Regions from separate parts of the Arthrobacter sp. Z4-13 genome, predicted to be linked through region 1. Evidence: riboswitches for the same ligand, from Rfam matches in the RefSeq annotation. Region 1 holds a riboswitch; the other holds the start of a gene.
What was found. A riboswitch is a leader RNA that binds a small molecule or an ion and turns the genes downstream of it on or off. The one in region 1 is predicted to bind glycine.

Region 1 (4,241 bases):
CTTTACGTAGGCCCAGGAAATCGGCAGCACGCCGGCTGAACCGAAACGCGAAGCGGAGATGGCAACGCCTTTTTGTCCGGCAGGGCCAGAATCGTGTGCAGCCTTGTTGGCGTCGCCCGGCATGAACGGTGCAAGGTGCGCTTTCGCAGCAACAGGGCCGACGCCGGGTCCGCCGCCGCCGTGCGGGATGCAGAAGGTTTTGTGCAGGTTCAGGTGGGAGACGTCGCCGCCGAACTTGCCCGGCTGGGCCAGCCCAACAAGCGCGTTGAGGTTGGCCCCGTCAACGTACACCTGGCCACCGGCTGCGTGGATCGCGTCGCACACCTCGCGCACATCGGAGTCGTAGACACCGTGGGTGGACGGGTAGGTGATCATGATGGCCGAGAGGACGTCCTTGTGGGCCTCAATCTTGGCCTGCAGGTCGGCGTGGTCAATGGTGCCGTCAGCAGCCGTGGCCACCACGACCACCTTCATGCCGGCAAGAACGGCTGAGGCGGCGTTCGTGCCGTGGGCCGAGGCCGGGATCAGGCAGACGTTGCGCTGTGCCTCCCCACGGGAGTGGTGGTAGCCGCGGATGGCGAGCAGGCCGGCCAGCTCACCCTGGGAGCCGGCATTCGGCTGGATGGACACCTGGTCGTACCCGGTGATCTCCGCCAGGTCGGATTCCAGGCCGGAAATCAGCTCACGCCAGCCGGCAGTCTGCGAATCCGGAGCGAACGGGTGGATGGAGGCGAACTCCGGCCAGGAAATGGCTTCCATCTCGGCGGTGGCGTTCAGCTTCATGGTGCAGGAGCCCAGCGGGATCATGGTGCGGTCCAGCGCCAGGTCCCGGTCCGAGAGACGGCGGATGTAGCGCAGGAGCTGGGTTTCGGAGCGGTGGGTGTTGAACACCGGGTGCTGCAGGTAGGTGGAGGTGCGCAGCACCGGCTCGGGCAGCTCGAACCCGGCGGCGTCCACAACGGGACCGGCGCCAAAGGCTACGACAACCGCGGAGAGGACCTCCGGCGTCGTGGTTTCATCGACTGACACGCCAACTGTGTCCGCATCGATGAGGCGCAGGTTGATCCCGCGGGCTTCGGCCGCGGTGATCACCTTGGCGGCCTTGCCGGGCACGCGGACGGTGATGGTGTCGAAGAAGGTGTCGGACACCAGTTCGCGGCCGGCGATCGTCAGTGTGGTGGCCAGGGCGCGGGCGTTGTTGTGGACGGTTTCGGCGATCGCCTTCAGCCCGTCGGGGCCGTGGTAGACGGCGTAGAAGGACGAGACGATGGCGAGGAGGGCCTGCGCGGTGCAGATGTTGGAGGTGGCCTTCTCGCGGCGGATGTGCTGCTCGCGGGTCTGGAGGGCCAGGCGGTAGGCGGGGACACCGGCGTCGTCTTTGGAAACACCGACGATGCGGCCGGGGAGGGTGCGCTCCATGCCCTGGCGGACGGCCATGTAGGCGGCGTGCGGGCCGCCGAAGAACAGCGGGACGCCCAGGCGCTGGGTGGAGCCGACGGCGATATCCGCGCCCTGCTCGCCCGGCGGGGTAATGAGCGTGAGGGCCAGGAGGTCGGCGGCGACGGTGACCAGCGCGCCGCGGTCCTTGGCCTCGGCGATGACGGCGGACTGGTCCCAGACCCGGCCGGAAACGCCGGGCTGCTGCAGGACGAGGCCGTTGATGTCACCCTCGGGCAGGCCGTGGGTGAGGTCGGCAATTTCCACCTCGAAGCCAAGGGCTTCGGCGCGGCCCAGCACGATGGCGATGGTCTGCGGGAGCAGGTCGGCGTCGAGGACGGTCTTGCCGTCTTTCGCGGACTTGTCCTTGTTGGCACGGCGCATCAGGAGCACCGCTTCGGCAACGGCCGTGGCCTCGTCAAGGAGGGACGCGTTGGCCACCGGGAGCGCGGTGAGGTCCTGGACCATGGTCTGGAAGTTCAGCAGTGCCTCGAGCCGGCCCTGGGAAATCTCGGGCTGGTACGGGGTGTAGGCGGTGTACCAGGCAGGGGCTTCGAGGATGTTGCGGCGGATCACCGGCGGGGTCACGGTGTCGTAGTAGCCCTGGCCGATCATCTGCACGGCCGTCTTGTTTTTGCCGGCCAGCTTGCGGAGCTCGGCGAGGACCTGGACTTCGCTCAGGGCGCTCTCGAGGGTGAGCGGCTTGTCCTGGCGGATGGAATCGGGAACCGCGCTGTCAACGAGGCCATCAACGCTGTCGTAGCCGACGGCCTTGAGCATAGTATCAAGGTCGGCTTGGCGGCGCGCGCCGATATGGCGGTCTGCGAAGGTGGTTGGGGACGATTGAACCGTCATGAGAGGAACTCCATAATTCAGGTGGTGCCGAAACACCACGTTGATTCGGGTTCCTCCCCGCTCTGTATTGGACCTGAGAGTTTTGCGTTGCCTGCTGTTCGCAGAGCGCCACTTGCACCGTCGGTGAGCCCGGTTGCCCGGACTGCTTTCCAGAGTTGCCTTGCCGCGGCGGTACGTGGGCCTGAGAGATTCCTGGGGAGGATTTGCTCCTACGGCGCCTGCAGAACGTACCGGCAGGACTCTCCCGCCGCAGATCATAAGCATGTGCCACTGGTGGGTGACACGGCTCACACCTTACAGGGTTGCGGGGCGGGATGCAAAATTACCGTCCGATGGGTCGGAAATTCCGCCCCTTCCACAACCCCAACCACCTGTCGGATAATTGAAGACCCTCAAGAGGCGGGATGAGCACGATGACCAGCCACACCATTGCCGTCCATATCACGGTGGACGATCAGTCCCACCCCGCTGCGGTCTCCGAGTTGCTTGCTGAGTTGTCGTCCCGCTTCAAGGAAGTAACGCGGGCGGAGTTCATGCTGGGCGGGCAGCGCTGGGGCGGCGCGGAAACGCTCAACGTCCGCCGGGTGAAGACCGCCGCAGATGTGGTGGCTGTGTCTGCGCGTGACCGGAGGCATTTGGCGGCCCAGCTGGAAGCCGCGCTTGCCCACCGCGAAGCCGGCTACGGCGACGCTGAAGTGGGGGCGCTGTGGGAGTTCGCGAACAGCCTTGCGCGCACCCTTCAGATCGGCGCATCGGACCGGTTGTGACGGCGGCGTTGCCCTTTTTGGTGCCCTATTGCTTGTTGGAGCTGGTCCTTCTGCCGATCGTGTGGCCCGGCCAGAACGCCAGGACAAGCAGGCCGATAACGGCTACGGCCAAGCCAATCTGCGTCCCCTGGGTAACGAAGGCCAGCGGGACCTGGGTGACCCTCGTACCGGCGGCGGGCCCGGGTGCGCAGCTTGCACTCATGCTGAGCGAGACGCCTGTCCAGGAGCACCCGCGGATACACCTTGACCTGTACGCGGACGACCAGGACGCGGAGGTGGAACGGCTGCTCTCCCTCGGCGCGCAGCGGGTTGACTGGGACCTGTACCCGGAGGAACCCGACTTTGTGGTCCTCGCCGATCCCGACGGGAACCGGTTCCGGGTTGTTGACAAGAGCCCGGCGGTAGCCCCGCCCAATTGAGGGCCGCATCATTCCAGCTACGCAGCTAGAGGTATATCGAACAGCCGCTCCGCCAGCGTGATGAGGTGGCGCGGAGCGTCCGCTTCCTCGCCCGGCTTGCCGTGGCCCAGGAACATGGCCGTTCCGTGGATGGTTTCGTCCAGATCGATGCCCGCTTCGCGGATGAGGACTTCCGCCCGGACATTCTCGGCGTACCTGATTCCCTCACTGTCCAGGTACACGTGCCAGTCTCCGCTGGTGACAAGTCCTACGTTGCCGGCGGCCACACGCTGCAGTGCCGCCACGTCCAACTCCACGGTTCTGATGTGGACCGGATTAACGAGGCGGGCAGGGACGATCAGGGCATTGAGGGAGGTGTTCATGGTGGCGTCCTTGTAACGGGATACTTCAACTCTGGTGGTGGCTTGCGGCAACGGCTGGTTTGGCGCGGGCAGCCGACCAGGCTAGGAGTCCCGAATTCGGCTGCCCGCTGGCTTTTAGCGCTGGTTTTTGCGTGGCTTTAAGAATTTAATTTCACTGTTTACGCTTTTGGCTTTTTTATCTGCTCTTTTTTCAAGGATCGACTTGCCGACTTTTTTAGCAGCGCCGCTTTTGGGGGATTTTCCGGACATCGGAATCACGCCTTTCCATGCTTTGCGTTACCCGATACCATACCTGCTTTTATTTTTTTATCCAGTCCTTCAAAAACCGCTTAAGGCCGCACCCTACGCCCGTCCTTGCGGGTTTCCGGGCGTGACCGGCGAAGTCATGCTGATTTCGAAAA
Region 2 (4,241 bases), 1.5 Mb from region 1:
CCATGGGCCGAGGCGGGGATCAGGCAGACGTTCCGCTGCTGATCGCCGCGGGAGTGGTGGTAGCCGCGGATCGCCAGCAGGCCGGCAAGCTCGCCTTGAGAACCCGCGTTTGGCTGGATGGACACCTGGTCGTAGCCCGTGATCTCGGTGAGCTGTGCTTCCAGGTCCGCAATCAGTTCGCGCCAGCCTGCGGTCTGGGAGTCCGGGGCAAACGGGTGGATGGAGGCGAACTCGGGCCAGGAAATGGCTTCCATCTCGGCGGTGGCATTCAGCTTCATGGTGCAGGAGCCCAGCGGGATCATGGTGCGGTCCAGCGCCAGGTCCCGGTCTGAAAGCTTACGGATGTAACGGAGCAACTGCGTCTCGGAGCGGTAGGTGTTGAACACCGGGTGCTGCAGGAAGCCGGAGGAGCGCGTGACGGCGGCATCCAGGCCAAAGCCAGCGCCTTCGGAGTCACCGGCGGAAGCGTCGACGGCTTCCAGCCCAAAAGCTTCAAGGACGCCGCCGGCAATTTCTGATGTTGTCGTTTCATCCGTGGAGAAGCCCACCGTGTCGGCGTCGATATTGCGCAGGTTGATGCCCTTCGCCTCAGCGGCGGCCACGATGCCCGCCGCCCTGCCCGGCACCGAGACCGTGACGGTGTCGAAGAAGCTGGTGTGCAGCACCTCGAAGCCGGCGGCCTTGAGGGAAGCAGCGATGGTCCTGGCATGCGCGTGGGCGGACTGGGCGATCGCCTTCAGCCCCTCGGGGCCGTGGTACACAGCGTACATGGAGGCCACAATGGCCAGCAGCGCCTGCGCGGTGCAGATGTTGGACGTGGCTTTCTCCCGGCGGATGTGCTGCTCGCGCGTCTGCAGGGCCAGGCGATAGGCAGGAACCCCGGCGGAGTCCTTGGAAACGCCCACCAGGCGGCCGGGCATGGAACGCTCCAGTCCTTTCTGCACTGCCATGTAGGCGGCGTGCGGACCGCCATAGAACAGCGGGACGCCGAAGCGCTGCGCGGAGCCGACGGCGATGTCCGCGCCCTGCTCGCCTGGTGGCGTGATGAGGGTCAGGGCGAGCAGGTCGGCCGCAACCGTCACCAGGGCACCGCGCTCCTTGGCATCGGCGATCACGGCGCTGTGGTCGAAAACCCGGCCGGAAGCGCCGGGCTGCTGGAGCACCACACCGTTGATGACGCCGTCGGGCAGTCCCTTGGAGAGGTCCGCGACCTCAACCTCGAAGCCCAGAGCCTCGGCGCGGCCCTTCGCGATGGCGATGGTCTGCGGCAGGCAGTCCGCGTCCAGCACCGTCTTGCCGTCGCGCGCATCTTTGTTCTTGTTGGCGCGGCGCATCATCAGTACGGCCTCCGCCACTGCGGTGGCTTCGTCCAGCAAAGAGGCGTTCGCGATGGGCAGGCCCACCAGGTCCTGGACCATGGTCTGGAAGTTGAGCAGAGCTTCAAGGCGGCCCTGGGAAATCTCGGGCTGGTACGGGGTGTAGGCGGTGTACCAGGCCGGACCCTCAAGGATGTTGCGGCGGATCACCGGGGGCGTCACGGTGTCATAGTAGCCCTGGCCAATCATCTGCACGGCGGTCTTGTTCCTGGCGGCCAGCCGGCGCAGTTCAGCGAGTGCCTGCACCTCGCTCAGCGCGCCTGCCAGCTCCAAAGCGGAGTCCTGCCGGATGTCCTTGGGGACGGCGGTATCAACCAGCGCGTCCACGGTGTCGTAGCCGACGGCCTCGAGCATGGTGTCGACGTCAGCCTCCCGGCGGGCGCCGATGTGCCGGTCAACGAAGGTGGCGGCGGCCGGGGCGGAAGGAGTTTGGCGGTCCGAGGCCGGATTGGCGGTGGCCGGGGAGGCGGAGGCTGGGATGGCGGAGGCTGGGATGGCGGAGGCCGGAGATACAGTCACGAGGAACTCCATAACTAAGGCGGCGCAGGGTACGCCACATCGATTCGGGCCCTCCCCGCTCTGTAACTGGACCTGAGAGTTTCCGCGGTGCCTGCTTGCGCAAGCCCCGCTTGCACCGTCGGTGAGCACAGCGTTCCAAGTATCCGGGACCGGATACCGAGGCGGACAGCGTGCTGCTTTCCAGAGGTGCCTCGCCGCGGCGGTACATGGGCCTGTGAGATTCCTGGGGAGGTATTGCTCCTACGGCGCCTGCTTGTACCTTGGCAGAACTCTCCCGCCGCAGATCAAAGGCTATTCATTTGGGTATGGGCGCGCCGGAGACGGCCCACACATGGACCAATTCTCCTATGCCACTGACTGAGGAGCAAATGGCAGCTAGCCCCTCAACCGCTCGACGGCGGCAAGCAGTTCGTCCACCTCCGCCTGCCTGTCGCCGGGGTTTCCGGACGGCCCGCTCTCCCACATGGCGTTGAAGTACAGCCCGTCCCCCATGTACAGCACAGCCTTTGCCATCGCCGGGCCCACATCCTTGCCGATGAGCTCCAGCCATTGCTGCTGGATCACAGTAAAGCGGCGGCGCGCATCCTCATGGGCCACCTCGGCGAGACGCGTCGCGGCGACAAAGGAACGGTCCATCGGAGTGTCGGACCAGAGCGATGACCGGATGAAGTATGCCGCAGCCCCTTCCGGCGCAGCCGCCATGGCGGCGAGGTCCTCCCCTGCCAGCCGGTCCAGCCGGTCCAGGGTGGCGGTGATCAGCGCTTCCTTGTTGGGGAAGTGGTACAGCAGGCCGCCTTTGGAGACGCCGGCACGCTTGGCCGCTGCATCCAGCGTGGCGGCCCTTTCCCCCACATCAATCAGGAGTTCTTCAAAGGCGTCGAGGACTGCGTCTCGCGCAACGGGTTTTCGGGGCATGGTTCCCATCATGCATCGTCGGGCCCCGTTTCTTAACTATACCGTCCGGACGGTATAGTTTAGGGATGATGAAGTCTTCCGCCACTTCCCCACAGAGCATCACCCGCAGCACTCCACCTGCCCCGCCTGAACAAAATCGCGCCACGGGCACTTGGCGCGATTGGCTCGCACTGGGACTCCTGATGTTCCCGGTCCTCCTCGTAGCCGTGGACAACACCGCGCTGACCTTTGCGCTGCCCGCGATCGCGGGTGCGCTGGGCACATCCGGAGTCGAGCTCCTGTGGATCGTGGACGCCTACCCGCTGGTACTGGCCGGACTGCTCGTTGCCATGGGGAGCCTGGGCGACAGGATCGGACGCCGCCGGCTCCTCATTACCGGCAGCATCGGCTTCGCCGCTGTGTCAGCCGTAACGGCCTTCGCCCCCAGCGCCGGCTGGCTGATTGCCGGCCGCGCCGCCCTGGGCTTCTTCGGCGCCATGCTGATGCCCTCCACCCTTTCCCTGATCCGCAACATCTTCGTTGACCCGAACCGCCGGCGGCTGGCAATCGCCATCTGGGCTGCGGGGTTCTCCGGCGGCGCGGCCCTGGGTCCGATCTTTGGCGGGTGGCTTGTTGAGCAGTTCTGGTGGGGCGCAATTCTGCTGGTGGCCGTACCCATCATGCTGCCCCTGCTGGCTTTCGGCCCGGCATTCATCCCGGAATCCAAGGACCCAACACCGGGGCGGGTGGATGCGCCCAGCATCCTGCTCTCGCTGCTCACCATGGTTCCGGTGGTCTACGGCATCAAGGAATTCGCCACGGAAGGCGCCGGCCCATTGGCCCTGGGGAGCATAACTTTTGGACTGGCAATGGGTGCCGTTTTTGTCCGCCGGCAACAGCGGCTGGAGAGCCCGCTGCTGGACATGTCCCTGTTCCGCAACCGGGTGTTCAGCATGGCCATCACCGCCAATGTCCTGGCCCTGTTTTCCTTCAACGGCTTCATCCTCTTCCTGGCCCAGCACCTTCAGCTCCTCGAGGGCATGTCCCCTTCCGCTGCGGGCGTGGCAATGATTCCCGCACTGGTGGCAACCGTGGTGGCGGGCCTTGCGGTGGTTCCGGTGGTACGAAGGATCCGGCCGGGATTCGTGGTGGGCGCCGGACTGGCCATGAGTGCCGCCGGCTACAGCATGGTGGCGTTTGGCAGCCATGCCAACGGCCCGGCACTGCTGCTCGCTGCCCTGCTGGTTCTGGCACTGGGCGTGGGAACGGCCGAGACCATCTCCAATGACCTCATCCTCGGCAGCGTGCCGCCGGAAAAATCCGGGGCAGCTTCAGCAATCTCGGAGACAGGTTACGAGGTGGGTGCCCTGCTGGGAACCGCCGTGCTGGGCTCCATCCTTACAGCCTCCTACCAGCACAACCTGCGGCTCCCGGAAGGTCTTGCAGCCGCTG

Region 2: linked by a shared signal. The riboswitch ahead of gcvP (aminomethyl-transferring glycine dehydrogenase) and the one ahead of gcvP (aminomethyl-transferring glycine dehydrogenase) in region 1 are both predicted to bind glycine.

What each region holds. Positions count from the first base shown of each region.
Region 1 covers NZ_CP096459.1:3,411,137-3,415,377, forward strand. The annotation lists gene gcvP (aminomethyl-transferring glycine dehydrogenase) at 1-2,292, opposite strand, end outside; glycine riboswitch at 2,345-2,450, opposite strand; glycine riboswitch at 2,452-2,549, opposite strand; gene M1E07_RS17550 (hypothetical protein) at 2,697-3,059, shown strand; gene M1E07_RS17555 (hypothetical protein) at 3,085-3,261, opposite strand; partial or broken gene M1E07_RS17560 (VOC family protein) at 3,209-3,478, shown strand; gene M1E07_RS17565 (hypothetical protein) at 3,496-3,840, opposite strand; gene M1E07_RS17570 (hypothetical protein) at 3,955-4,089, opposite strand.
Region 2 covers NZ_CP096459.1:684,338-688,578, reverse strand. The annotation lists gene gcvP (aminomethyl-transferring glycine dehydrogenase) at 1-1,907, opposite strand, end outside; glycine riboswitch at 1,946-2,084, opposite strand; glycine riboswitch at 2,086-2,182, opposite strand; gene M1E07_RS05115 (TetR/AcrR family transcriptional regulator) at 2,271-2,810, opposite strand; gene M1E07_RS05110 (MFS transporter) at 2,876-4,241, shown strand, end outside.